Regions from separate parts of the Rossellomorea sp. LJF3 genome, predicted to be linked through region 3. Evidence: riboswitches for the same ligand, from Rfam matches in the RefSeq annotation. Region 3 holds a riboswitch; each other region holds the start of a gene.
What was found. Region 3 has a riboswitch for thiamine pyrophosphate ahead of tenA (thiaminase II). Riboswitches for the same ligand answer to the same signal wherever they lie in the genome.
Positions count from the first base shown of each region.

Region 1 (10,012 bases), on a different contig from region 3:
ATAGGATGACCGGGATGATCAGCAACAACCCTATTTGGATCGGGTATTGCATTTTGAACAGATTTTCATAAATTGCAATCGGGTACGTTTGATGATCCCTGGATAACTGACCGATGATGTAGACGGGTAAAGAAAAGAGAAGTCCGATAAAGTAGACAATGCCGACCCATCCAACATTCCGCAGGCTTTGAACGATGATTTCCTTATTGATCCATGATGTTTTGGATGGCATATCCGACGTCCTCCATTTCATAAACAAAAATTTCTTCAAGTGTCAGGGGCAATAAGTCGAAAATGACCGGATGGTAGGACTGAATCAAGCTCCTCACCCGTTGCTCCTCACCCCGGACGATACAGAGGGACACGCTTCCCCTCGTTTCGTTATGCAGGATTTCAAGATCATTAAAGAGCTCTCCGGGAATCTTCCCCTTGAATGCCAGCTGTACTTTGTGAATGCCGGACTTTAAATCATCGAGTTCCTTCTCCAGCAAAAATTCCCCACCATGTAAAATCCCGATATGGTCACAAATATCCTCCACTTCCCGGAGATTGTGAGAAGAAATGATGATGGTCATGTCCCGGTTGGCCACTTCTGAAATCAGAACGCTTTTGGCTTTTTTCCTGACAACGGGATCAAGGCCGTCCATCGGTTCATCCAGGATCAGGACATCGGGTTGAGTGGCCAGGGCCAGGATAAACGCCGCCTGCCTTTGAACTCCTTTAGAAAATTTATGAAGATTCTTATTGGGGTCAATCCCGAATAAACGGCTCAATGATTGAAAGCGTTCCTCATTCCAACGGCTATAAGTGTTCTGATAAAAACGGGCCATTTGTGTCAATGAGTAGTGAGCAAAGAAAAACGGTTGATCAGGGATGAAGAACAACGTCTCTTTCGTCGGGATATTTTCATAGACTGGCTGTGTGTTAACTGAGATTTCTCCGCTTTCAGGCTTCAATACTCCTGCAATGGTTTTCAGTAATGTGGTCTTTCCTGCACCGTTCGATCCGAGCAGGCCATAGATCGAACCTTTTTGAACAGAGAAAGAGATGTCATGTATGATTCCTGTGCCTTCAAAGGCTTTGTTTATGGATTTAACCTCGATCATCAGCTTGATTACCCCCAACCGTTGCCTCGATTTCTGCAATCATCTGTTTTAAGTCTTCCGTTGTGATCCCTAAGTAAAGGGCCTCGGACAAAAGTTTAGACAACTCTTCTTTTACTTTCATGATTTTCTCCGCGTTTTGAATGTGACTTGAAGGATTAACAAAGCTACCCCGTCCTTTCACAGAATAAATGAATCTTTGAGATTCGAGTTCCCTGTAGGCTTTTTGGATTGTGTTTGGATTTATGGTCAGCTGCTGTGCCAGGGCACGAACGGAAGGCAATTGTTCATCCGGCTTCAGCACTTCATTAATGATTAATTCTTTTAGCTTTTCGACTAATTGTTCATAGATGGGTTTACGACTTCTTAAATCAAGCTCAAACATATCCACCCTCCCGACTGTATGTAGTGTACTACGTGTCTTAATACAGTTAAAGTATATAACAAGTTCTGCCAGTTTGGGAAGGGGGAAATGAAAATATTTTCAAATAGTTTGTTGTAATGTTTTAGGAGGGAATGGTAGTTGATTTCCATTCCAGGATGCTCGCTTTCCGCGGGGCTGGCGGTGAGCCTCCTCGGCTGCGCCTGCGGGGTCTCACCTGTCCAGCTCCAGCGGCTAACCCCTCGAGGTCATAAGTTAAATGGTCCAAGAAGGCAAAGAACGCCTTCCCGGCCCATTCATCTTATGCTTGTCGGGGCTGAGCAAGCCGCTTCCGCTTTTCGGACTTTCCAGCTATTCCCGCAGGAGTCGAGCATCCTTCCACTCCAATCAACTTTCCCGGCACTAACTTTTAAAGGTGATACCAATCACAATGGACTTTCAGAAATAACTTTTTGTGAATAAATAGTGATTAGCCACAATATACAATCCGTGCCTTATAGCTAAAATTGGATGGATAGAAACTGAAGCGAAGCCCATGGGAAGGGGAAAATCCACTATTCATTATCGATAAATATTATTTATCACTCGAACTCACGACCATAAAATGGAATTTATGTTAGCATATAGGCATATCTAAAGAAAAAAGGGGATTGTTATGGACGGACGTGAACCGGTTTTGTCGATCAGGGATTTGAAGAAGAATTTTGGCAGTAAGGAAGTGTTGAAGGGTGTCCGGCTGGATGTGTATGAAGGACAGATCATCGGCTATATCGGTCCGAATGGTGCCGGGAAAAGTACGACGGTCAAGATCATCCTCGGCCTTGAAGAAGGGTACTCGGGCCAGGTGACGCTCTTCGGTGAAGATATATCCCATAGTTCTGTAGAATATAAGAAACGGATCGGCTATGTGCCTGAGATGGCGGATCTTTATGATAACCTCACGGCAGAAGAGTACCTCACATTCATGGGGGAACTATATGGAATGGAACAAAAAAAGGCGGGGGAGAAAGCGGAAAAACTCACCCGGTTGTTTGGACTTTCAGAAGTGTATGAGTCAAGGATAGCCTCTTATTCAAAAGGGATGAAGCAGAAGATTCTGATCATCTCGAGTTTATTACATAATCCCGATGTATTATTTTTGGATGAGCCCATCAATGGATTGGATGCCAACTCGGTCATGATTTTTAAAGAGCTTCTCGCCCAGCTTGCCGCTGAGGGGAAAACCATCTTCTACTCCTCTCACATCATGGACGTGGTGGAAAAGATCAGCAACCGGATCGTTCTGTTGCATAACGGACAAATCGTGGCGGATGGCAGTTTTGAAGATTTAAAGAATCAGAATATGGAAGGATCCCTTGAGGAAATCTTCAACCAATTAACCGGATTCAATGAGCATAAAGAAACGGCAGCGGAAATTGTTTCTGTTGTGCAAGAGGTGTAGGGATGAAGGAATTTCGTACACTTTTGTTTCTGGATTGGTTTCAAGGATTGTTTAGGAGGCTTGGATTCGATTACCGGTTGTTGAGAAGAATCCTTCAAGTCAAGCTGACAATGGATCAAAGACGTGTGCCTACGATATTCCAGCAGCAAGGCAGGAAGAAAGGGAAGGATGAAAACCGTTTTATTAAATCCCTCTGGGTGTATGCGCTGTTTGGATTATTCGTCATCCCTTTCATTGTAATGGGAGATCAATATATTTTTCAGATGAGCATCACCTTTACCGTGCTCATTTTCATCGTCATGACATCAATGATTTCAGATTTCTCAGTCGTCATACTGGACATCCGGGATCATACGATTCTCTTTACCAAGCCTGTTGAAAGGAAAACCATCAGCCTGGCTAAAACGCTTCACGTGTTTATTTATCTGTTTTTCCTGACAGGCTCCCTGACCGCCATTCCACTAGTCGTGGGCTTGATCAATCAGGGTCTTTCCTTCTTTTTTATTTTCCTGGCAGGAATCATCCTGATGAATATCTTCATCGTTGTGTTTACGGCCATGCTCTACTATTTCATCCTGCAATACTTCGATGGGGAAAAACTGAAGGACATCATCAACTATGTACAGATCGGATTATCCATCGGACTTGCAGTGGGATATCAGGTTGTGGCGCGTTCCTTTGAGTTTGTGGATTTAACGATTTCGTTCACACCGGATTGGTGGAATATCTTTCTGCCACCCATCTGGTTCGGGGCTCCGTTTGAATGGTTCCTGAACGGCAATCACGAGACCATGATCCTGATTCTCTCATTTATGGCTGTACTGGTTCCTTTCCTCGCTCTTATCGTTTATGTGAAGGCGTTGCCGACCTTTGAGAAGAACCTTCAGAAATTATCCTCCCATGGCGGTAAGAAGAAGAAAGCCCGTTTCCGGTTCGGGGATGGACTCATGAAGGTACTCGCCAAGTCGAATGAAGAGCGTGCATTTTACCGGTTCGCCCATTATATGATGAAAAATGAAAGGGAATTTAAGCTGAAGGTGTATCCCGCCCTTGGGTTTGCCATCATCATGCCGTTCATTTTCATCTTCAATGGATTGATGGATGGGACAAGGGAAGATCTCCTGACTTCAAGCATGTACCTATCGATCTATTCGAGCTTCATCGTTATACCGACAGTCGTGATGATGCTCAGTTATTCAGGGAAATACAAGGGATCCTGGATATATAAAGTAGCGCCTGTCTCAGGCAGGGCGGCTATCTACAAAGGGACATTGAAGGCATTCCTTATGAAACTATTCCTTCCGCTATATGCCATCATAAGCATTGTCTTCATCATCCTGTTTGGGTACCGGGTGATCCCTGAAATCATCATCGTATTTATCAGTGCCTGTATATTCACCGTCATCTGTCTGAGCTTAATGAGGGGGACACTGCCATTTACAGAAAGTTTCGAAGGTGTCCAGCAAAGTGACAGCTGGAAGGTGCTGCCGTTCTATCTCATCGTAGGGGTGTTCTTTGGCCTTCATTACCTGGCCCTGCAGATTCCATTCGGTATTCCGGGCTACCTCATCCTTCTATTCGTCCTGAACCTTATTTTATGGAAAACAGCCATAAGGGGCGAATAGGAAGTACGTTCCTGTCTTGGAGGCAGGGGCGTTTTTTTGTATAGCCCTTAGGTAAGGATGGGAAGTATAAACGATACATACACCATTTGAAGCGAATGACATATACATAGAAAAATGATGGGCTCTGGTAAATAGGTAGTATGACATTTCCTTTGACAAAGAAAGTTTCCTTGATGCAAGATGGTAGTATTCTAGATGTTTGATCGGAGGAGAGTGGTTCGTATGTTCATAGACTGGTTAAGTGGATTTAACCCCACGATGCAGGCACTATTCGGCGGTCTGGTGACATGGGGGCTGACGGCCCTTGGAGCAGCCACGGTGTTTTTCTTTACGAAAATTGAAAAGCATACGTTGAATATGATGCTCGGGTTTGCCGCAGGAGTCATGATAGCAGCATCGTTTTGGTCACTGCTTGCGCCTTCAATAGAATTCAGTGAGCAAAACGGTCAGATCCCATGGCTTGCACCTGCCATCGGTTTTTTACTTGGTGGCGTTTTTATTAGACTTTTAGACTTTGTCGTACCGCATTTACATTTGGGGAATGAATCGGAAGATGCGGAAGGACCTCCAACTAAATTCAAGAAATCGACCTTATTATTCCTTGCGATCACCCTTCATAATATTCCGGAAGGTCTTGCCATCGGTGTTGCCTTCGGTGCTGCCTCGCTCGGCCTCGGGGATGCAACGTTAGTGGGGGCCATTGGCCTTGCAATCGGAATCGGGATCCAGAATATGCCTGAAGGGGCCGCTCTTTCCATCCCGCTAAGGGGAGAGGGGATGTCCCGTTTGAAATCCTTCCATTACGGTCAGCTATCAGCCATCGTAGAACCGATAGCCGCTGTGATCGGTGCTGCTGCAGTCCTGATGGTGCAGCCCCTCCTGCCTTATGCCCTTGCTTTCGCAGCAGGAGCGATGATATTCGTCGTCGTCGAAGAACTGATTCCTGAGTCACAATCTTCAGGAAGTACGGACTTGGCTACATTGGGACTGATGCTCGGTTTCGTCGTGATGATGATTCTGGACGTTTCCCTGGGCTGATCGAAAAGAAGGCATGCGCCCAAAGCGCATGCCTTTTCTCTTCCATAAACCAGTATAATAGAAGGGGGAGGGGATGTGTATGAAGATTGGTCTCATAAGGCACTTTAAAGTAACGAGGGGCTACCCGGCTTCATATGTAACGAGTGATGAGCTGATGAAGTGGGTGGAAGAGTATGATGCCTCGGACGTAGAGGGCAATGAAGTTGATCTTAAAGATATTGATTGGGAAGGCTGCTACTCCAGTGATTTATCTAGGGCACAAATAACGGCTGAAGCGGTTTATGAAGGAGAAATCACCTTTCTAAAGGAACTGAGGGAAATCAGATTATCTCCCATATTCCGGACTGACAAGAAAATGCCGCTCTTTCTTCATATGGCATTCATCAGGCTCGCCTGGTGGTTCAACCACCGGTCTCAGCCTGAAAGCAAGCGGGAAATCGAAGAGAGGATCCGTGTGGTGGTCGATCGGGTCGTCCATGAAGGGAAGGATGTGCTCATCGTAGGTCATGGCGGAATCATGATATTTATGAGGAAAGAATTACGAAAGCGGGGATTTACCGGACCGTCGTTCAGGAGACCGTCCAACGGGAAGGTGTATGTATATCAAGAAGGGACAAGGTGATCAAATACCCATCAATACAATAATCGGAGAAGGGGGACAGTCAAATGGAAGAGGTCCATTCACTAAAAGCACTCCATGAAAAGCTGGAAGCTGAGAAGCTGGTACTGCTATACATATCAAGGCCCGGTTGTTCTGTATGTCACGCACTCCTGCCACAGGTGGAAGAGATGTTGAAGGATTTCAAATCTGTGAATTCCATCCATGCCGATGCAGAAGAAATCCCGGAAATAGCAGGGGAATTTTCCATCTTCACCGTGCCCGTCATCATCGTATTTGTAGACGGCAAAGAGATGTTCAGAAAAGCACGCTTCGTTCCAATCGACGAACTCCACAGGCAATTCTCCCGTCTTACTGAGATGTTAGACAACTAAACAAACGTTTGATTAGTAAGTGGAAACGTTAACTGGACTGGCCTGGATAGGTTAAACAGTTGTTTAGTAGGATAAATATCAGTGGTCATTATAAATGGTAGGTTGTATTTGAATTCTATATAAACCTTTAAAAGGGCTGCTGAAAATGGGTATTTTGACACATCTCATTGAAGTAGCTCTTTTGTCATGGTTCAGTGAATAGGTATATAATAGAGAGTATAAGAGTATAGTAGTTATGAGAAATGAAAGGGGGCTTGTTGAATGATCAGATTGTCCAGGACAAAGAAAGTCATGTTACTCTGTTTCGCAATCATACTCATAATAGTAGCCAACCGGATTTCCACTGTACAACATCTGACGGCAAGAATCGCCACCAATCTTTATGTTAGCTTGAAATACCAGGACCTTGACCTTGAATATCAGAACGTCGAATTCTCACCCCAGTTCGGAGATTATTCTGTAGCGTATAAGGACAAAGATGGAAAAGTATATGGATTCATGGTAACCCCTAAGTCAATGCCCGTCATCATCCTTCATGATCCTCTGAGAGAGACACCTTAAGAAAAAGTTCCTATCATTCTTTTAAATTATCATTCTTCATGTATAATAAACCTTAACAACTTTATAAACGGTACCACAAGGGGAGCGAAAGCTGAGAGTGAACAATCTGTTCTGACCCTCTGAACCTGTTAGTTAGGACTAGCGTAGGGATGTGGAAAATAGGCAGTATAGTGCTTATTTCGATTGTTTCATTCTCCCTCCTTATGGTTTCGTTTTATCACATAAGGAGGATTTTTTTATGAAAAACACTCGACTTGTCGTATTGCTTGAAGCTTCATTGATGGCTGCTTTTGCGGTCATCCTCGATTTGCTGCCTTCTATTAAGCTATCACCGAGTATCTCGATTTCGATTGCCATGGTTCCGATTTTTCTATTATCTTATCGAAGAGGCTTGAGAGCCGGACTGATAGGGGGCTTTTTATGGGGGATCCTGCAGATTGCCCTCGGGGATGCCTGGATTGCGACCCCGGTCCAAATGGCGATTGAGTATTTCATCGCTTTTGCTTTTATCGGTTTTGCCGGGGTTTTTGCCGGGAAAATTCAGGGCGCACTGGGAAGCGGCCAACGGTCCAAAGTGGTCTTCTGGGTAGTGATTGCAACATTCGCAGGGAGCCTTGCCCGTTATTTCTGGCATTTCATTGCCGGATTCGTGTTCTTTGCCGAGTATGCACCGGATGAGATGTCCCCACTGCTATTTTCTCTTATAGTAAATGGGATCACCATGTTGGGATCGGCATTTTTATGCACCATCGTGCTGGCATTCATAGCAAATATCGCACCAAGATTGATCAAAGTGCAGTCGCATCAACACGAAATCAGCCGAAAGGCCTCGTGAAATCTTATCAACCGATCCTTTAATGGGGTCGGTTTTTTCTATCGAGGACCGGGGAAGAATGAAATCCACCTAAAATCCCTCCCGTTTCTCATTGCTTACACCACTGCTTTCCTATAAACTAGACCTATTCAAAAAATAGTACGTGTGGAGAGATCGTATGGAAGCAAAAATGATAAGAAGATATGACATTATGGAGGTCAGCCTGCTGGCGGGGAAGATCATGCTGCAAAGTGGGGCGGAGACGTATCGTGTCGAGGACACGATGATGCGCATTGCCGCTTCTTATGGGATATCGGAATCGCATAGCTATGTGACCCCCACTGGGATCATCTTCTCGATTGAAACCTCAGAACCGACCAAAACGAAGCTCATCCGAATTAATGAGAGGTCTACGGATCTTGAGAAAGTGACCCTCGTGAACAGTATCTCAAGGCAGATCAGTAAAGGGCATCTGACTCTTGAAGAAGCATACAATGCCCTTGAGAAGCTGGATCAGTCGGATCTATCTTATTCCTTCCTGATTCAAGTGGCAGCGGCTTCGATTGCAAGCGGTTGTTTTCTCATCATGTTCCAGGGGATGTGGAAGGACTTCATTCCTGCTCTGATCACGGGAGGCATCGGGTTTACGAGCCTGATTTATTTACACCGCCTCGTCCCGATAAAGTTCTTCGCGGAGTTTCTTGCATCCTTCATCATCGGTATGGTGTCATACGGATTTGTAAAGCTTGGTATCGGACAGGAATTGGATAAGATCATCATTGGATCCGTGATGCCCCTTGTTCCCGGTCTCCTGATCACCAATGCGGTCCGGGACTTGATGGCGGGTCATCTCGTTTCTGGCCTCTCGAAGGGCGCAGAAGCTTTTTTAACGGCATTTGCCATTGGTACAGGCATTGCTGTCGTGTTTACATTAACGTAAAGTGAGATTGGGGTGAAAAGGGAATGCACATCGTCGAGCAATTAGTGACCAGCTTCATTTCCGCCGCTGCATTCGGGATTATCTTCAATGCTCCAAAGCAGTCCCTTTTTAAATGCGGAATTGTCGGGATGCTGGGCTGGATCATTTACATATTGATGAGTTTAAATGAAACAGACACCGTTCTTGCCACGTTACTTGCCTCCTTTGTCGTGGCTGTGGTGAGTCAGGTGTTTGCGAAAATGTACAAAACACCGGTCATCATCTTCTCTGTTGCCGGGATCATCCCCCTTGTACCCGGGGGGCTGGCGTACGATGCCATGAGAAATTTCGTTCAAAATGATTACAATGCCGCCATCAACCTGGCAGCCAAAGCCTTTATGATCTCCGGTTCCATTGCCATCGGGCTCATATTTTCGGAAGTCATCAACCAGGTCATCCGGAATGCGCGCCTGAACGCCAGTGCCCGGAGGATGAGATAGAGGGACGGACCTTACTTCTGTGGGGTCTTTTTTTTTGATAATACCTCTTCCGTTCAACAGATTCTCCCCTTCTATTACTTAAGGATGCCGACTGGAGCATCAGACTATCTTTTTTTGTCTGGTTTTGAAAAAAATTCTTTGGGTAGATAAGTATTAGCATTATACATTTTCCATATATGGAAGGGAGAACATCGAATGAACAATGAGATCACGCGAGAATGGTACGGGTATTTAGGTAAGCTTCCAGATCTGTTATTAGCTTTATTGGTGTTATTGATCGGCTGGATTATAGCAAAGGCTATTGAAAAAGCCGTTTACGGAATCTTAAAAAGAATAAAGATCGATGATAATCTATATTTTGGCAGCAGGACCGGGGAACGGAAATGGACATCGGAGAAAGTCATTAGTAAAATAGTGTACTTTATTCTGCTGGTGTTTGTATTTATCGCTTTCTTCAATATCCTTGACTTGAACTTTATTGCTTCACCTTTAGTCGGTATGTTGAGTACGATGGCGACAGCGATTCCAAATGTCTTAAAAGCGGCACTTATTCTATTATTTGCATGGATCGTTGCCTCTGTCCTGAAGGTGTTGATTGAGAAACTGGGTATGAGACCTGCCGTTAAAAGCACGCTG
Region 1 is NZ_JBANLY010000028.1:19,876-29,887, forward strand. Features, by position in the region: gene V8G47_RS18785 (DUF6449 domain-containing protein) at 1-232, opposite strand, end outside; gene V8G47_RS18790 (ABC transporter ATP-binding protein) at 204-1,106, opposite strand; gene V8G47_RS18795 (GntR family transcriptional regulator) at 1,093-1,488, opposite strand; gene V8G47_RS18800 (ABC transporter ATP-binding protein) at 2,141-2,926, shown strand; gene V8G47_RS18805 (hypothetical protein) at 2,929-4,551, shown strand; gene V8G47_RS18810 (ZIP family metal transporter) at 4,774-5,589, shown strand; gene V8G47_RS18815 (histidine phosphatase family protein) at 5,669-6,211, shown strand; gene V8G47_RS18820 (thioredoxin family protein) at 6,256-6,582, shown strand; gene V8G47_RS18825 (hypothetical protein) at 6,844-7,143, shown strand; TPP riboswitch at 7,212-7,310, shown strand; gene thiT (energy-coupled thiamine transporter ThiT) at 7,382-7,978, shown strand; gene V8G47_RS18835 (threonine/serine exporter family protein) at 8,136-8,897, shown strand; gene V8G47_RS18840 (threonine/serine exporter family protein) at 8,921-9,376, shown strand; gene V8G47_RS18845 (mechanosensitive ion channel) at 9,572-10,012, shown strand, end outside.
Region 1: it holds a riboswitch for thiamine pyrophosphate, as region 3 does, so the genes downstream of both, thiT (energy-coupled thiamine transporter ThiT) here and tenA (thiaminase II) in region 3, are expected to answer to the same signal.

Region 2 (10,012 bases), on a different contig from region 3:
AAGTAAGATTGCTCCACCCACTAAACTCGATGAAGTGTAGAACGTAAAGAAGATCAGGATGATGATAGCAGAGAAAACTCGAAGAATTTTGCTTGAATCGTGAAAACGATTTTCAAAGAAATCAGGTACTGTAATTGAATCATTCGCCACTTCTGTATAAACCCGGAATGGCTTTGCAACGAATTGCCAATTCAAGTAAGCACCTACTGATAGACCAATCGCTAACCAGATTGACCCCATACCACTGGCATAAACGGCACCCGGCAGACCCAGCATCAACCAACCACTCATGTCGGAAGATCCGGCACTCAAGGCAGCTACACCGGCAGTCAATCGCCTGCCTCCAAGCACATAGTCGGATAAATTGCTGGTTAGCTTGGCTGCCATGTAACCAATAATACCCATTCCAATTAAATAAATAATAATCGATGTTAACGTTTGAATATTAATATCCATAATCTACTCCTTTGTTTTTTCTGTAAAAAAAGTAATGATTGATAAAATGATCAATGTTGGCATCGGAATTAATAACCATAACCAGGTTCCCAATGTTAATTCTTCACCCATCTCAAGTACCTCCTCCTTATGCATTTAAGTGTATTTTTTATACACTTACTTTTTAATTTTTAACTTCCCGGCTGTTATAGACACAAGAATTATCATACCATAAACGAGAATTTTTTAAAGTCATCTGCTCCTGACAGGGATAAATACATGAATAAATATACGTAAATATTCGATATTTTTGTCCTATATCAAATATTACTCAATATTTATTCACAAAAAATTATTTAAATTTATTGAAAAACAGTACTTTTTTCTCACCCTATTCAAAATAACGTACCAAGCAGATACGCTTTATTCATAGTTTTTTCATAATCAAATTTTTTATCCCTGTCCATTGTGTCAAAAAAGATCTCCACTTCTTTGTCAATGACTCCCATCTTTTCGGAAATTCCCTTTATTAGTTGGTGCCTCAACGTTTCATCATGACCATTAGAAACAAATTCCTCTTTCGTTTCACCTGCGAGCCCAACCCAAAGAACCTTCTGAGGATTGACCTGAGTGAATGCCGGATATGTGAAGACTCGATCAATATACCCTTTCATAATGGCTGGTAAACCATACCACCAAATCGGGAACACAAAGATCAGGGCGTCATACCGCTTTAATTTCTTCCTTTCCTTCTCAACAATATGGGAGGGCCTCCCTTTCATAGGGTTATCCCACTCTTCTTCACCCTTTTCATCAAGCAGGGGATTAAATTCCTCCCTGTACAAATCTAAAATGGATGACTTATATTCTTTGTCATGCAGACCTTTCTGAATATGCTTTGTAATGGAAAAAGTGAGGGAATTCGTTCGCGGATGGGCAACAATCATCAGTACTTTCAAGAAAAACAACTCCTTAAATGGACTTCAGTGATCACTGTGCGGTTTTCACTATCCAGGATAACATACCCGATTTTTCACCAAGTCCGTCTCCAATATTCTGTCGGATCCGTATGGAGAAAATACTTATCCAATACGACCCGCTTCTTTTTACAAAAAAAAGATGAAATCGATTGATTTCACCTTTTTTTCTTGCAGCTTGACGATGAGTGAGCGAACGTTTATGATTCGCCCCTCTGGATCTTAATGGTCCGTTTTTTCTCTGATTCGGATACAAACAGGGCACATGCAGCATCCCCTGAGATGTTAATGGATGTACGGGCCATGTCCAATAGACGGTCTATCCCAAGGATCAAACCTATCCCTTCGACAGGAAGATTGACACTGCTTAAGACCATGGCCAGGAGGATCAACCCGACTCCCGGCACCCCCGCTGTACCGATACTGGCAAGTACAGCCGTAAGGACGACGGTCACCAGCTGTTCCATGGATAAATCCACATGGTATACCTGGGAGATGAACACAGTGGCCACCCCCTGCATGATGGCAGTACCATCCATGTTGATCGTGGCTCCCAGTGGCTGGACGAAGGAGCTTACCGATTTAGAGACCCCCAGTCGCTGCTGGGCAACGTCCATTGAAATCGGGAGGGTCGCATTACTGCTTGATGTACTGAATCCAACGCTCATGGCAGGACTGAAATTCTTGAAGAACCATATTGGGCTTTTCTTTGCAAGAAAGAGTATCGTTCCGCCATACGTAATAATTGCATGAACGAGTAAAGACGCCAATACGACTACGAAATAAAGCCACATCGCTTTCAGGGCACTGGAACCCTGACTGCCGATTGCCGAAGCGATCAATCCAAATGTTCCGTATGGAGCGAATTTCATCACAAGGGTCACGAGATACATCATCAGGTCGTTTCCTTGCTCCACAAGTTTCAGGATTCCTTTTGTCTTATCACCCAGTGCCGTTAATCCGAATCCTATGAAGATGGCAAACGCGATGATCTGGAGCATATTGCCTTCAGTCATGGCCGTTAAGGGATTTTTAGGGATGATGTTCATAAGTGTTTCGCCTACAGGCGGAGCCTCTTCTGTTTTAAAGCCCTCTGATTGGGAGGCGTCGATTCCTTCCACCAATCCCGGATCGATGATGTATGCCAGTGCCAAACCGATCACAATGGCGATACAGGTTGTCAATAGAAAATAAACGATCGTCTTCAATCCGATTCTTCCAAGCTTCTTCGGGTCCCCTAATCCTGCCGATCCAAGGACGATGGAAAGAAACACAATCGGCACGACAAGCATACTGATCAGGTTGAGGAAAATCTTTCCTAGAGGTGTAAACAGATAAGGATCTAATATATCGAATAAATCTTTTGCAAAAATGTTCAGGATCAATCCTACTACGGCCCCTAATATCAAGGCAGTAATAATCTTTGTTGTCAAATTAAATTTCATAGATGTACCTCCCTATAATCTTCCAATTAATATAAAGATATTACCCTTATATCGTTTTTATAAAACCAAAAATTTTTAGAACTTTTAATGAATGAATTTCTCTGTTGTCATCCCCCGGCTGCTTTGTTCGTCCCAGAACTTCATTCTCCTTCCCCCATTATACTGATTTTTTATAAAATGAAAGAAGGTTGACGGATATTCACATCGAATTTACTAGAATTCCGGTGTTGGATTTCATAATTTCAGGAAGTTCAATGAATCCATTCTACCAAGAAAGCCTTTCCAAAAATTTCTTTTCGCATTTCATGGATTATCTTTTACGTGATTGGGTAAATAGTAATAACAGCATGAAATAGAAAGGAACATACGATTATGAATAAAACAGTCTATTTTCTTTCAAGTAGTCAACAGCGCAGCTTGATGGCTGAGGGCTGGGCAGAGAAGCTCCAAGTGTCGGATTGGTCTTTTAAAAGTGCCGGATGGGTTGCTGATAGTCGTGAAGAATTCAGCGTCCTGGCAATGAAAGAATTATGTATCGATATCAGTTCATTTCCTCTTTCGCGCATTGAGATGAAGGAACTTGGTGAGGCCTCGGTTATCGTTGCGATTCAGGATACAGAATATGATGATAAGATCGAACTCCCCTCTGAATTAGAAGAAAAAGTCATTTATTGGAACTTACCGAATCCACGAAAACGTTCTGCGACATTGATTGAAGAATGGGTGCACTACCAGGAAATTTGTGACGAAATTGCTATGCGGGTTAAGGATTTGGAGCATTTACTCCCACAATTACATTAAGAGGACTGATTACAACGGAACGTTAAAAGTAGTCAGTCCCTTTTTTTTACGTAAAATACTCAAGCTTCGCTTTCGGAAAATGCTTCTCCATATAAGCATACAGATGATCCTTGATTTCCTGCTCTTCATCCTTCTGGTATATATACTTACCGATTCCGTATTTCCCCCATTTGTATCGACGTTCTTCTTCATTTAATTCAAGCTTCGTCATCGGATAATTCTTCTCGATCACCCTTTTAGCAGGCTTCGTAAAACGGTGCTGGATAAATTCGAATGTTAAATCCTTCTTTGCTTCTTCCGGAAGGTGGGCTTCGAGGTGTTCGAACATTTGCTTATATCCTTCCTGCCATCCTTCATGTATATAGATGGGAGCTACGATAAAGCCAAGTGGATACCCTGCCCTGGCGACCTTACCGGCTGCTTCCAACCTTTTATCCAGTGGGGATGTACCCGGTTCAAAATTCTTGATGACATAGTCTGCGTTGATGCTGAAGCGGAATCTTGTCTTCCCATTATGTTTCGCATCCAGCAAATGATCCACGTGATGAAATTTGGTGACGAAACGTAACTTACCATACTCCGATTCACCAAAATGTTCGATCGCACGCTTTAGCGTATGTGTGAGATGGTCCACACCGACGATATCAGAAGTACACGCTGCTTCAAAACGAGTGAATTCAGGCGCCCTTTCCTCAATATACCGATCTGCCGCTTCAAATATTTCATCTACATTCACATACGTGCGAATATAAGGTTTACTACCCATCGTGGTTTGAAGATAACAATAATGGCAGTGCCCCATACACCCTGTCGCAAACGGGATGGCATACTCAGCTGACGGCTTGGAGGTATCGAACTTCAGCGTTTTCCGAACCCCCACTACTAACGTTGATTTGGCGATCCTGTATTTTTGAAAATGATTATCCCCAGGCAGATTTCGAACCTGATTGTGGGAAGTGGTATAACGGATTTCCACATCCATCTTCTCAAACTTTTCCTTTAATTGCTTCCCTAATGGGTAATCCAGTGCATTGGGTTCAAAATAGACCAATTGAGGCACGAACGGTTTTACCATATTATCCCCTCCTAAAGGTCTCCAAATGATTGTGAATAGGCCTCTTCTGCTTCTGCTTCTGAAGAATAGACGGCTACTTCGTGCGTTAACGGATAATAGGTTTCATATAAAAATAATGCTAATTCGTCTGGGTTTTCCGGATCGTGCACAAAAGCTGCTTCCTGTATATTGGCTACACTTTGAGTATGGGGGTTACGGTAAATCACGTAAACAACATCTCCAGCTTGATACGGCGTATAGTGATCGTTCAATTCCATTTTTCTCACCTTTTCCTATCATTCATTACTTTCATTTTTTGTCAATCGAGATAGAAATATGATGGTAAAAGATGTTTAATTAGCAACAGCCCAAAAAGAAAACTCCCCCCACTTGACTAACCGCAGGAGAAGTTTGTTCTATAAACCATAAAATTCAGTTGTATTTTTGACCAATTGTTTATATACAGCTGCTTCTGTCATGCTTTTTAATTCGGCCACTTTTTCAATGGAGCGGTGCATCATGCCAGGATGAGTCATTCTTTCTTGAAAGACTCCTTCAAACCTCCAGGGACCGTCTGTTTCCACCATCAGCCCTTCGATCGGGTAGGCTCTGACCAGCTGTTGTATTTCCTTTTCATACAGGACATCAGGCGTAACAGAAACGAGGTAACCATTACGGATCATCCTTTCGATCGTTTCACTATCTCCCTTAAACCAATGAAAATGAGCTTTTGAAATGGAATGCTTCTCCAATAAATCGCAGATGATGGGAGCATGCTCATAAACTCCATGAAGGATGATGGGTTTATTCAGCCGATTCGATTCAATGATAAAGCGTTCCAACAGCTCTATGTAAGGAGCGAGGACCAGTGAGGGATCTTCTTTCATTTTGTAATAGGGCAGCCCGACTTCCCCGATTGCAACCAGATCTTTATGATTCTTACGAATGAAAGCTAAAAGTCCCTCCACCCCACTATCCGAAGGAAGCTCTTGTTCCGGATGATAACCAGCAGCTGCCTTTATCCGTCCGTCCCCTTTCGCAAATGCAAGGTTTTGTTTGGATGATTGAAGGTGAAAGGATACAGAGATGAGAGCCTCTACTGAGTAGAGATCGAGCTCCTTCAGGATTTTTTCTCGTTCTTCCTTTTTATATAAGTCCAGGTGAATATGAGCATCGATGAGAGATCGTTTACACATACTGAGATAATTCCTTAAAAATATCCGTTTTCCATTTCAGGAACTCTTCGGTTAGAAGGATTTCTTTGTCTCGCGGCCGCGGGAATGGTACGTTGAACTCCTTTTGCACGCGTGCCGGTCTGGTTGATAACACAATGATACGGTCCGACAGGAAGAGGGCTTCGTCGATATTATGAGTGACAAACAGGACCGAACTTAAGTCTTCTTCCCATATTGAAAGGAGCCACCTCTGCATATCCAATCGGGTAAATTCGTCAAGGGCAGAAAATGGTTCATCCAGGCATAAAAAGGATTGAGGGCTGACCAGTGCACGAATAAATGCGACACGTTGTTTCATCCCTCCTGAAAGATCTTCAGGGTAAGCGTCCTCATAGCCCTTCAAACCGGCGCGTTCAATCATCCCCATCGCCATTTCCTTATCCCTCTTTCCGTGCAACTCCTGACCAAGCATCACATTCTCGATCACCGTCCTCCACGGTAAGAGGGACGGACTTTGCGGCATATAGCTAATGGACCCTCTACGGCCATTGATCGACTCTCCATCGAGCTTTATATCTCCTGAATCGGGTGCAAATAATCCACCGATCACGTGAAATAACGTACTCTTTCCACTTCCTGAAGGACCAAGGATGGAAACGAATTCACCTTCCCCCACTTGAATGGAAAGATCATCGAGAATCAATTCACCATCAAAGGATTTGGACATATTTTGAATCGATAACGTCGTCATGTTATTTGTCCTCCTTTCGATTCCACTTCACCATGATTTTTTCTAATAGTACGATGAGTCCAAAAAACAGCAGGCTGAGGAGCATGATCATGAAAATGGCGACAAACACCCTGTCGGTCCTGAAGGAAGAGGATGCAAGTGTCATATAGACGCCAATTCCTTTTTGAGCTCCTAGCCACTCCGAAATGACCGCACCCATCACACTATAGGTTGCGGAAATTTTCAAACCGGAGAAGATAGAAGGCAGTGCATGGGGCCACTCCACTTTCCGGAAAATCTGTCCTTTGGTTGCACCGGACATTTTCATATAAAGAATATACTCTCCGTTTGTCTGCCTGAAACCATCCATCGCCGAAACCGCCACAGGAAAGAAACAAATCAAGGTAATGACGATGATTTTGGGCAGGAGTCCAAATCCGAACCAAATGACAAGGAGAGGGGCCAAGACAATAATGGGTATATTCTGAGACAGGATCATGAGGGGATAGATCGCTTCCCTTACCTTAGGGAGGAGATGCAGTACCACCGCTGTCCCGAGCCCGATTGAACAGCCAATCGCAAACCCTGCGATCGTCAGAAATGCCGTTGATGAGAAATGCCCTTTGAACTCAGACCACGAAGCGATTCCTTCTTCCCATATCTCTGAAGGCGATGGCATCAGCCAGGCTGGCACCTCAAAGAGTTTAATGGCCACTTCCCAAATGATGAATAAAAGGATGAGGACCAAGAAGGGTCTCCATCCTTTTGAAATCCAAGTCCTCATCCTTTATATTTCTCCGTTAAATCGTTCATTTCGATCCCATCCGGCTGGTACAATACTTTAATCTGGGAAATGACGTTTTTGCTTCCTATTTCAATCATCCGTTCATTCATCTGTTCAATCACCTTGAATAATTGTGACAGATCCCCCTCCATCGTCGTTTCCAAAGGATGGACTTCATATCGTACTCCCGATTTTTCAATGATTGCGATCGCTTCATCCACATACGGAATCACGTCTTCACCGTTCTTTGTCTTCGGGATAATTTGTATGCTTACAAGTGCGTTCCCCATTTTGTTCACCTCTTATTTTGGTAAGAATTCGTTTGTGAATGCTTTCTTGCTTTCGAGTTTCTTATCTAATAAACCATTTTCATACATCCATGACGCATAGTTCTCCCAGACTTCCAGTTTCTGCTCTCCCCATCGGTCAGCATCATCTTTATATTTGGGTGCGAGCCATTCCTGACTCTTCATGACTAATTCTTTATCAAGATCTGGAGCTGCATCTAATAGGATCTCCCCCGCCTCTTTCGGGTTGTCTATTGTGTATTGATACCCTTTGGAAGCAGCTGCCATGAATGACTTGACCGTTTCAGGATCTGAATCGATCATTTTTTCATTCGTTGTGAGGACTGGAGTGTAGTAATCCAGTTTATCGGAATAATCCTTAACATACATCATGTTCAACTCTTCACCGCGGAGTTCAGCTTCAATTCCTGTCCATCCATAATAGATCCAGGCGAAGTCTACGTCTCGGTTAACGGCAGTAAAGAAATCGGTGTCTCCCATGTTTATGAAATTCACTTTTTCCACATCCGCGTTTTCTTGCTTCATGATTGAATCCATAACGGCTTTTTCCACGGGTGATCCCCAGCCGCCATAGCTTTTCCCTTCGAAATCCTTTGGTTTTGTAATACCCTTACTCTTCGGGGAAGCAAACCCCGACGTATTATGTTGAATGATGGCAGCTATGGATACGATGGGTACATCTTGAACCCTCGCTTGAGTGACACCTTCCTGATATCCAACACCGAACTCGGCTTTCCCCGATGCAACGAGCTGATCGGCACCCGCTTCTCCGGGCAGGATGATGTCTACATCCAATCCCTGATCCTTGAAGTAGCCTTTTTCTTTCGCTACATATAATCCGGTGTGGTTGGTATTCGGTGTCCAGTCGAGTACGACACTTACTTTTTTAAGATTGTCCTTTTTCTCATCGGCTGCATCTTCTCCCCCGTTACAGGCGGATAAAAGAAGTACAGAGCAGATGAGGAACATCCATTTTTTCATGATGATTCCTCCTTCGATCTTTTGCGGTCGTAACGTTTCATTCCATTATTCTTCGCTTATTCTTGAGAATGAATGTAAACCAATGGCTGTTTGAGGCTTAAAGTCCGGGATACAATAAAAAAACGCCCCAAGCTTCAGCCGCGGGACGCATCGTTAAACAGGTTGTGTATCGTTTAAGAGTATGTTTCCTACGCTGGTATCAGCCAGTTCAGGTTCAAAGGGTCAGTATCTAAAGGATACAATCTCAACCGGCCACTCCGGTCCCCCTACACTTGGAATATGAAATTAAACGTTATCTTCCTCCCTACTTTGCCATAGAATGAAAGGTTATTCAAGCTTTTCCTTCTCATATTGAAAGACTCCATGGAATTGAGCGGATGCAAACAGCTCCTCGATGAAACCCATACACGAAGTACCAGCTTCTGAATATCCCTTATAATAAGTAAAAAAGGCATATTGCAGGAGAAAGAGTATGACTATTGATGGCAAGATTCTTTTCTCTCCTTCGGTCAAAAGGTCATGCCTTTCATAGCCTTTCATAAACGCCAGGATCCAATTAATAGAATGGTCCTTTTTCTCCACTTGGACCGCTTTGAGCATCCCTGCTAGGAAGTAGCCGATGTCAGTAATCCGGGGTGCCGTACGGATTCGTTCAAAATCAATGAGCCCGCTCACTTCCCACCCCTTCATCAAAATATTCCCCGGATTGTAGTCGCTATGAACGAATTGATGGGGCAAACACTCATAGACAGACCCCCACCCCTTCATCCTTGATAGGATCCCTTGCCCCCTTCTGCCGATCGACTCAGAGCCAAGCTCCTTCACCCATTCTCTTACATGCCTTTCAATCTCCCAGCCCTTCGCTTCATAATGGCACCGATATTCTTTAAGGATGAGATGCAGGGTTGCAAGGTATGCTCCTGCATTTGTCAGGGAGTCGGTAGAAAAATCCGTCAACGGCGCTCCTTCAAGTGCCTCATAAAGAGAATAGATTTGCTCTCCTTCTTTTACATATGGAAGTTGTGAGGAAGTTAATATAGGAGATTCAACGTTCAGGTGATGACTCATTAAATAAGAGGTTAGATAGAGCTCCTCCATTCGATTTTCAATGGAAGAATCCACTCTTCTTTTCAAATAGAAGGTCTTTCCTTCCGCCTTCACTTCCGTAACATAAGGATGAAGAAGAAGCGTTTTCATGGAAGTGGGATCCATTCCCCAATGACTAATAATATCCTGAAGAGGTTCAATCATTTCTATTTCCTTTCAATACATAGTAATATACATGTAGTATGACTATGAAAGAATATCTACATACCATATGA
Region 2 is NZ_JBANLY010000002.1:198,291-208,302, forward strand. Features, by position in the region: gene putP (sodium/proline symporter PutP) at 1-456, opposite strand, end outside; gene V8G47_RS03470 (NAD(P)H oxidoreductase) at 831-1,394, opposite strand; gene V8G47_RS03475 (dicarboxylate/amino acid:cation symporter) at 1,613-2,857, opposite strand; gene V8G47_RS03480 (phosphatase) at 3,230-3,658, shown strand; gene splB (spore photoproduct lyase) at 3,705-4,733, opposite strand; gene V8G47_RS03490 (transcriptional regulator SplA domain-containing protein) at 4,745-4,990, opposite strand; gene V8G47_RS03495 (TatD family hydrolase) at 5,129-5,908, opposite strand; gene V8G47_RS03500 (ABC transporter ATP-binding protein) at 5,901-6,638, opposite strand; gene V8G47_RS03505 (ABC transporter permease) at 6,640-7,401, opposite strand; gene V8G47_RS03510 (thiamine-binding protein) at 7,398-7,691, opposite strand; gene V8G47_RS03515 (ABC transporter substrate-binding protein) at 7,704-8,690, opposite strand; TPP riboswitch at 8,859-8,968, opposite strand; gene V8G47_RS03520 (phosphotransferase enzyme family protein) at 9,018-9,941, opposite strand.
Region 2: it holds a riboswitch for thiamine pyrophosphate, as region 3 does, so the genes downstream of both, V8G47_RS03515 (ABC transporter substrate-binding protein) here and tenA (thiaminase II) in region 3, are expected to answer to the same signal.

Region 3 (10,012 bases):
CAAAAGCCTATAAGGATAAAATGAATGAAGCAATCTCATATTTAAAAGAAGCTAAGAAGCTTCGTGAACAACTCGAAGCCATCTATATAGGGGCCATGGACTTTGCAAAGGTGAATATGATTAGAGAAGAAATCTTTCAGGAGATAAGTGAGTTTATAAAGAAGAAGTATTAGAGTGAAAACATATATTTCAAACAGGTAGAAAAGTAAACAAGCACTTAAAATCGTAGCTGAACCTTTAAAACCATGCTCAGGCATGGTTTTAATTGTGCAATAACTCAGGGTGTCCGAATAAATTATATCAATATAATATAGGGGTAATCTGGACATTATTTTGATATAACAAATAAGAAAAATGAATTTATGGTAGGATAATAAGGGATGAAAGTTATGAATAAAGGAGTTAAATAGATTACTATGAAATTAGTATCATGGAATGTAAACGGAATTAGAGCGTGTGTGAAAAAAGGGTTTTTAGATTATTTCCACAGCATGGATGCAGATATTTTCTGTCTTCAGGAAACCAAGCTTCAAGAAGGGCAAATCACCTTGGATTTAAAGGGATACCACCAATATTGGAATTATGCATTACGAAAGGGGTATTCAGGCACGGCCGTTTTCACTAAAAAGAAACCTCTGGCAGTCTCGTATGGTTTCAATCAAGATCAGATGGAACCTGAAGGGAGAATCATAACATGTGAATATGATTCTTTTTACTTGGTGAATGTCTATACGCCTAATTCGAAAAGAGATCTTTCGAGGATCAAGGAACGTCTTGAATGGGAGGATGCCTTAAGAGATTATCTCGCGGGTTTGAATTTTCATAAACCGGTCATTCTATGCGGGGACTTAAATGTTGCACATATGGAAATTGACCTGAAAAATGATAAGTCAAACCGTGGAAATTCAGGTTTCACCGATGAAGAAAGGGGAAAAATGGGTCTGCTGCTAAAGGCAGGTTTCGTTGATAGTTTTCGTTATCTATACCCTGATAAGGATGACGCTTTCAGTTGGTGGTCTTATATGAGTAAAGTACGTGAACGAAATATCGGTTGGAGGATTGATTACTTTATCGTCTCCGAACAGTTAGCGCCTTCCATAGCAAAAGCTGAAATTCACTCGGATATTCACGGCAGTGATCATTGTCCTGTATACTTGGAGTTAGAGTAGTACATAAAGGAAATAAAGAAGTAATCCATGTGGAGGGAATTCAATGTTACAGAAAAGAATACAGCAGTATATTGATGAAATGAAAGGATCAGAAGGGCCTGTTCATTTGTTTAAACAAGAGAGAGACTACGTATTGAATCACGGTTTACTCGACGCTGACGAGGTTGCAACCCCGGAAGCGGATTCACGCTTTAAGGGTGCATATTTTGAGCGTTGTCATAAAGAAACCGAAGAACTGATCGGGGAAGAAACTGATGACTTTCTCAATCAGCACATCACTTATTTGAAAGAACATAAAAACGAGTTTATTTACCTTGAATCCAAATGGTTCGCTTTGATTGGAGTGGATGCCGTTTCCGTTGAAGTGGATGACGTATTTGGTACATATGATGCGATGCTCGGGTTAAAGCTGCAAAAGAAGTATCGGAGTCAGATCGAGAGTTATTTAGACGAGTCTCTTGAAGGTGAATCATCTTATGATCTATTGTTTAATGGAGAAGATGGGTTGTGGGACTTGAATTTCTCTTTGAATGACCACGGTGATTTTGATGAAAGCCAAACCATGCTTACTGTTTACGAGCTTATATATGATTTTCTATTCAACCTTCTTCAAACTGTGGATGAGTCCTAAAAAAACGATCCCTCTCGAACGAATCCGAGGGGGATTTTATTTTGCTCTTTTTTGTTTGATCGGCTCGTAATCGCACAATTTTCCTTCATAGACCAGGTGGAAATGGGGGTGCTTTCTGAAATCTTCCGGAGTGATTAGCGCAGGCAGCTTATCCCACAGTTTGATACCGGAACGTTGAAGAATTTCTGCTACGAACTGGGAACAGAAGTAGGAGTTGCTGAATTCGACCGGTTCATTCATGGATACACCGAACACCCCGAGGATATTATAGAGGAATTTTTTGCGGCTCCTTTTAAAAACGTTTAATACCCGCTTCATTTTTACAATATCCCTATCCGTTACCTCCAATTGATAAATCACGCAAGTGGTATGAGGGTATTTGCTGTACGTTCCCTGAAAGATGTCCTCTTTGACAAAACCGCCATTTATGGGGTTGTTAGGATGTTTCCGACCAAAGCTGTATAACTCAGTCAGTTCACGGTCGAAGGAAATGGACGCATGATTGTATGGGGCTTTCGTGTACTTTTTGATGGACTTTGTAAACAGGGTTCCCGTATCTGTCAGTAAAATAAAAATATATTTACTCTCCATAGCTCATTCCCTCTTTTAAAGTAGTAGAATTTCCCATATGCTTAATTATACAATAAATGCACCGTTTGAATACGGTCATTTGAAGAGGGGGATGAAAATGGATTCGGCCATTTGGACTTTATTTATTATTTTTATAGGATTGGTCGTTGTCAACTTCTTGTTTTTACAGATTAAAAGAAACCAAAGGGGAAAAGATTTCTCAGGGATTTCCCTAAGAGTGAAAACATGGTGGGGGATGTTCGTGGTATTTTGTTTGGCCACTTTATTTAATCCCATTATATCCATGGTTTCGTTAATGGTTCTATGTTTCTTTTCCCTCAAAGAGTATTTCTCCATGATGAAAACAAGGAAAGCCGACAGGCGGATTTTCTTATGGGCTTATGTATCGATCCCGATTCAGTTTTACTGGATCTATATAGGATGGTATGGCATGTTCATTGTATTTATTCCCGTTTACGTATTTCTACTGCTGCCCCTGCCCCGGCTTTTAGGAAAAGGGACACTGGGATTCCTGCGCTCTGTCAGCTCTACTCAATGGGGGATTATGCTGATGGTGTTTGGTTTAAGTCATCTCGCATATTACCAGATTGCGAGCCCTGAATATGGTGCTAATCTTGTTCTTTTCCTGGTCGTGCTAACCCAGGTGAGCGATATCGTTCAATTTGTTGTCTCCATGTACATAGGGAAGAAAAAGGTGGTTCCGACTTCCAATCCTTATATTACTTGGGAAGGGTTTCTGTCGGCCATGGTCGTTACAACTTGGGTTTCGTATTTCTTGTACTCATATTTAACCCCCCTTGACATTCGATTTGGTATTCTGTCAGGACTCATCATCAGCATCAGTGGGTTTGTGGGAAGCTTAACAATATCCGTATTGAAGCGTGACCTTCTCATCGGTAATCAAGAAAGAGCAGCTGCGTTAAAAGAGAGCTACCTCAATCGTGTCGACAGCCTCGCTTATACTTCGCCGATCTTCTTTCACATCATTCGCTATTACTTTGATTTTATGTGAAAAATAGAGGGACGGACCTCTAACAAGGTCCGTCCCTCTATGTATATTTATCGTTTTTCTTTTGTCCGTTTATTGATTTCTTCTGTAACGACATGAGCCAGGTCATCATTTCCGAATAGGGATAGGACGCCTAGTATAGTAGTGTCTGGAATTTCATCGGATTCTTCTTTAGAAACGGTCAAGTCGATTCCTTGCTGCAGGGCAGGATTATCTCCTTGTTGGGGATAGGCCCTTTGATAAAGTTCAGCGGGATCGAGATCGTGATTCACACACCATTGTGCGAATACAAGGATCATCATATGCTCGTCCTTCTGGTAATTTTGAATGATTCTTTCCTGCATTTCTTTAGAGTTCACTTCAAATCTCTCCTTAAACAGTAGATCTACCATTATTATAGCGAAGTTTGTGAAGGAAGCCTATTCAAATCCATTCCGGGTCAGTTAGGGAATACATTTTTAAAAGGGTGAAAGAACGTGTATAATAGAAGGATAAGCAGAAACTTGTTTGATATTGAAAGGAAGATAGATAAATGAATATTACTAGTCATCATGTGGAAGAACTTAAAGACCCAACAGGTATATTAAGCGGGGATCGTTATGATGTAATATTTGATGTTGAAGTACCCGAAGACGATGAACTGTATTCCGAACAGGGTATCTATATAAAAACCATCTTTGTCCGGGACGAAAATGGAGCAAGGATCGTCCAATACACAATCATCGAAAAAAACACCGAATCATTCCTGGACTTTGAACTTGAAGAAGAGGAAGAGAACCTCATCCTCGCATACTGCCAGGAACATATCGGATAAATTGAAAAAGAGCGTCATCCCGATTTATTGATCAATAAATCGAGATGACGCTTTTTTAGCTAAACCCGGTTTTGGTATGAGTGATCAAAAAAATCAATATGTAATAAAACGGTAAAAAATAAGACGACTTAACTATATATATGAGTAATAGCGGCTGATATAATAGTGATAACAAAGTGCTAGCAGTTGATATCATATTGATAGAATAGGAGGGCGAACCTTGTCAGATCAAGGAAGAATGCAACTTAATGTAAGGGTTGATAAAGAAACGTCCGAGAAATTGGATGAAATTGTAGAATACTATCAGAAGAATACAAAAATTGGAAGAGTTTATAAAGGTGACGTCTTAACAGACATCATTCACAAATCCTATGAGGTCATGGAGAAGCAAAAAAGAATTCAAAACCGGAAATACTAGTATTCAGTCACCCCTGGTGATAAATAAATTCTCACAGGCAACATGTGAAAATCAGGGTCATGTATGTCATAATATAGGAGACATATTCAATACATTGAAAACAAAAGAGGTATTCAACGTGCAAATGCCGAAAAAATTAAGCAACATTCAAAGAGGGTCAGGTATTTCTCCTTACATATGGAGCATTATCAGCATTCTGCCATTTTACTTTATCTTTCAGTCTTCTTCTACGATTGAAATTGCGGTAGGGATTTTCTTAACCGTTACATTTTTTATTTCTTTACGTTTTGCTTTTATCTCGAAGGATTGGCCGGTTTATTTATGGACATCGATATTGATTGCGATTTCCATCACCATGACCATCCAGTTTAATTTTATTTATTTTGCCTTTTACATTGCTTACTATAACGGGAATATAAAGAACCGGGTTGCATTTTTGACCCTTTACATCATTCATCTTGTCCTGACGACGGCATCGATCAATTATAATTTCGTGCTACAGGATGAATTGTTCCTTTCCCAATTTCCTTTTATTTTGATTATCTGGATCAGCGTCATCCTGCTTCCGTTCAATATTTATAATCGGAATAAACAGGTTCAGCTGGAAGACCAATTGGAGGATGCTAATAAGCGGATTTCGGACCTTGTCAAACAGGAAGAGCGTCAGAGAATTGCCAGGGATCTTCACGATACACTTGGTCAAAAGCTTTCATTGATCGGACTGAAAAGTGATCTTGCGAGAAAATTGGTGTACAAGGATCCGGAGCAGGCCAGAAGTGAATTGCAGGACGTCCAGCAAACGGCAAGAACAGCATTAAGTGAGGTCAGGACGATGGTCTCCCAGATGAGGGGGATTCGATTGAAAGATGAACTCGTCAGGATCAAGCAGCTTCTGAAGGCAGCTGAGATTGAATTCCGCATGACTGATGACACCCCCCTTCCTCAAACATCACTCTTTTTGGAAAACATCTTAAGCATGTGCTTGAAAGAAGCCGTGACCAATGTGGTGAAACACAGCAAGGCATCCACCTGTGAACTGATCATTGAAGAATCGGATAAAGAGATGACCATTGTGGTGAAGGATGATGGTGTGGGAATCGGGAGTGTTTACACAGAGTCCAAAGGCAGCGGCCTGATCGGGATGAGAGAACGGTTGGAATTTGTCAACGGAAGCCTTGATATTGTTTCGGTGGATGGTACCACCTTGATTATGCGGGTTCCGAAAGTAATCAAGCAGACAGACAGGGAGGGAATGGAATGATTCGAATTGTGATTGCGGAAGATCAGCGGATGCTGTTGGGCGCATTGGGGTCTCTACTTAGCCTTGAGGATGATATGGAAGTGGTTGGAAAAGCTGGCAATGGAGAAGAAGCCATTTCCCTCGTTCATGAACTGAAGCCGGATATTTGTATCATGGATATAGAAATGCCTGAAAAGACGGGACTTGAAGCGGCAGAGGAATTAAAAGGTGAAGATTGTAAGGTGATCATCCTCACAACCTTTGCCAGATCAGGCTACTTTCAGCGGGCTTTAAAGGGTGGAGTGAAAGGGTATTTGTTGAAGGACAGTCCCAGTGAGGAACTGGCGAATTCAATCCGGCTAGTGATGGATGGTAAGCGTATCTATGCACCGGAGCTGATGGATGACGTCTACAGCGAAGAAAATCCCCTCACAGACCGTGAAAAAGAAGTACTCGAGCTCGTTGCCGACGGGAAGAACACAAAGGAAATCGCCGATGAACTAAAGCTTAAAACAGGTACTGTAAGGAACTATATCTCCACCATACTCGACAAGCTGGAAGTGAAAAACCGAATCGAAGCCATCACACATTCCAAAGAAAAGGGATGGTTTAAATAATAAGAGGGGCGGACCTTCGAAAAGGTCCGTCCCTCTTTAATGATTTTGCATGAAATTGAATGTTTATTCGGATTTGATCGGGATGTAGAAACGAACCTACAAAATTTTTAATAAAAAAATATGTCATAACATTTATCCTGCTCCACCTTTTGCTGCCATTGAATCCGACAGCCATTTGGAAACGGATTAAGAATCATGATATTGTATTTTTATGTTGACAACTCAATGAATCATGATACGATAGCATCGAAAACAAAATTTCATAAGACGATCCACTAGGGGTGCCTTCGAAAAGGCTGAGATTAAAGTGTGACTTTAAGACCCTTTGAACCTGATCTGGTTGAGACCAGCGTAGGGAAGTGGTGTTTGACGGTCGCAAAGAATATAATTCTATCATTCTGATCTCAAGCCACTTTCTGTATGCTGTATGCATAATGGAAAGTGGCTTTTTTTGTTGCCCATTTCGGGTCGTCTGGAAAAGGAGCAGGAAATCATGACATTTTCAACAGTGTTACGAAACGAAGTCAACGACATTTGGGACGCAAGCTTCGATCATCCTTTCGTCAAAGGGATCGGGGATGGGACTCTCCCCATCGAGAAGTTCAAGTACTACCTCTTGCAAGATGCCTATTACCTTTCACATTTCTCGAAAGTGCAGGCACTTGGCGCTGCAAAAGCATTGGACTTACATACCACCTCACGAATGGCATCCCACTCTGTAGGAACAAATGAAGCAGAGCTTTCTCTTCATGAAAATTTCTCTAAACGATTAGGGATCACGGATGAAGATAAAATGAATTTCAAACCGGCTCCTACAGCGTACGCTTATACGTCCCATATGTATCGTTCCGCAAGATATGGAGGCTTAGCTGATATCCTGGCGGCAATCCTCCCATGTTACTGGCTCTATTATGAGATCGGGGAACGCTTGAAATCATGCACGCCGGAACAACCGGTGTATCAGGAATGGATTGAGGCATACGGCGGGGAATGGTTCAAAGAGTTAGTGGAGGAACAAATCAATCGTCTTGATGAATTGGCAGAAACCATGACCTCATTTGATAAAAAGAGAATGAAAGAAAATTTCATTATGAGCAGCATCTATGAATGGCAGTTTTGGGAGATGGCTTACACCCTTGAAAAATGGCCGTTTCAGAATGCACTGGATGTCGGGAAAGAAATGAGTGGACACCATGTCTAAATTAAAACTGACCGATATTTTAGTGACGGTGGTCATTTCCATCATGTTCGGGGTCATTTATAAGCTTTGGGGTCCATTTTATAACCTGTTGAAGCCGATCGGGTTGCATGCAGATCAACTCATCTATGGAATGTGGTTCATGGCGGCCACAGTAGCATTCTTGATCATCCGTAAACCCGGCGTCGCCCTTTTAGCCGAAATCGCCGCTTCTTCAGGAGAGTTTCTCATGGGCTCTGAATGGGGACTCGAGGTCCTTTTATTCGGAATCATTCAAGGGTTAATGGCAGAGTTGGTTTTCCTCCTGACGAAATACAGACGCTATGATCTTTCGATTATCTGTTTTGCTGCGTTCGGTTCTGCATGGGGCTCCATCTTCATGGATTACATGAAAGGGTATATGGGGGATTTAGTCCTTTGGAATCTGTCATTGTTTATCTTTGCAAGATTACTCGGATCGATTGTCATCGCAGGTGCAGGATCATTTTATTTGGTCAGGGCTCTCGATAAAACCGGAGTCACAAGTCTGGTCAGACGTGCAAGTCAGGATGATTACGATGTATTGAACCAGTAAAGGGGGTGATGCTTATGCATGTCGAAAACCTTCGACTCACCTATCCCGGAACAGGGAAACGGATGTTTAATGATATCAGTCTGTCAATCAATGAAGGGGAGAAAGTATTGCTATTGGGTCCATCAGGATGCGGGAAGTCAACACTTTTACATGTTTTATCCGGAGTGATCCCCCGCTCCGTGGATGTTCCCACGAGGGCTGCAAAATTGGAGGTATCTGATTCTTATGGCTATGTATTCCAAGATCCGGACTCGCAATTTTGTATGCCATTTGTGGATGAAGAATTAGCCTTTGTGCTAGAGAATTTACGGATGCCCCGTGAAGAGATGAAAGAGGAAATACAACGGCTGCTCTCGGAGGTGGGACTGGAACTTGAGGATCCCCATACGAAAATCTCAACATTATCAGGAGGCATGAAGCAGAAATTGGCCATTGCTTCTGCGCTTGCCCTGAGACCCGATACCTTGTTCCTGGACGAACCGACTTCACTATTGGATGAGGAAAGTACAAAGTCTGTCTGGAAGACAATCAAAGAAATCGGTTTAGATAAAACCCTGGTGATCGTTGAGCATAAACTTGATCACGTTCTTGACATGATCGATCGAATCATTCTTTTCGATGCCGATGGAACCATCAGGGCTGATGGAGCGAAAGAGTGGATCCTGAACCATTACAAAGGTACGTTGAAGAACTTGGGAGTCTGGTACCCGGGCGCATGGGAGGAATATCTGGCATCCAGTCAGATGAGGGAGCGTCCCTCATTCGGACCTGTGATTGCAAGAATGGAGGATTTTAAAGGCTATATTCAAAAGAAAGAGAAGATTCACCTGCCCTATGCCGTGATCCGTAAAGGGGAATGGATTGCTGTTACAGGAAGGAATGGTGCAGGGAAATCAACGTTACTGCACAGCTTAATGAAATTCAACCGTACTAGCGGGACGTACGAATTAAACGGGGTACAGATGAAAGGGGAAAAAATTTCACAAGAGTGTGCCTTCGTTTTTCAAAATCCCGAATTACAGTTTGTCACCCATTCCGTTTTTGACGAAGTGGCCTATGGTTACCGACTAAAGGATTCGAGCGAAGAAAGCATAGATAGAAAGGTTTATGAGCTACTCCAGCGATTCAACCTTCGTCCATATAAGAAAAATCATCCTTATTCGTTATCCGTGGGTCAAAAACGCAGACTGAGTGTTGCAGCTTCCATCGTTCCCAGTAAGGAGATTCTGTTATTGGATGAACCAACCTTCGGACAGGACGCTCATAATACTTTTGAATTGCTCGAAATGCTTCTTGAGTTACAGAGTGAAGGAGTCACCCTCTTGATGGTGACTCACGATGTTAGAATCATCCAGCACTTAGCAACCAGGATATGGACCGTTGAAGAAGGAAGAGTGGTTCAGGATGAGGATCGAGAAGCAGCGAGGAGTGAAGCATTATGAACATGGAAATCGATCATAAACACACCTGGCTTCATCACATTAACCCGAGTATGAAATTGATCGTAATGGTTGCGCTTTTTCTATTTTTACTATTCGTCCATTACCTGAACTGGCTCGTGTATTTGACCTTGTTCGCTTTCCTTTTATTGTGGTCATTCTCTGGATATTCAAAGAGGTTAGTGATGCTGATGGCCCTGCCTTTTTTCCTTGTCTTTCTCTCTACGGCATCTTCGATGATTATGTTTGGGAAAGGAGAGACGACGTGGTTTACCTGGGGGATGATCCATGTGACAGAGGAAAGTTTTTATA
Region 3 is NZ_JBANLY010000001.1:287,581-297,592, reverse strand. Features, by position in the region: gene V8G47_RS01560 (PRK06851 family protein) at 1-173, shown strand, start outside; gene V8G47_RS01555 (exodeoxyribonuclease III) at 417-1,169, shown strand; gene V8G47_RS01550 (branched-chain amino acid aminotransferase) at 1,213-1,800, shown strand; gene V8G47_RS01545 (hypothetical protein) at 1,837-2,391, opposite strand; gene V8G47_RS01540 (phosphatidate cytidylyltransferase) at 2,489-3,403, shown strand; gene V8G47_RS01535 (hypothetical protein) at 3,451-3,759, opposite strand; gene V8G47_RS01530 (DUF6509 family protein) at 3,933-4,214, shown strand; gene V8G47_RS01525 (hypothetical protein) at 4,435-4,632, shown strand; gene V8G47_RS01520 (sensor histidine kinase) at 4,757-5,893, shown strand; gene V8G47_RS01515 (response regulator transcription factor) at 5,890-6,489, shown strand; TPP riboswitch at 6,757-6,864, shown strand; gene tenA (thiaminase II) at 6,983-7,690, shown strand; gene V8G47_RS01505 (ECF transporter S component) at 7,683-8,261, shown strand; gene V8G47_RS01500 (ABC transporter ATP-binding protein) at 8,276-9,703, shown strand; gene V8G47_RS01495 (energy-coupling factor transporter transmembrane component T family protein) at 9,700-10,012, shown strand, end outside.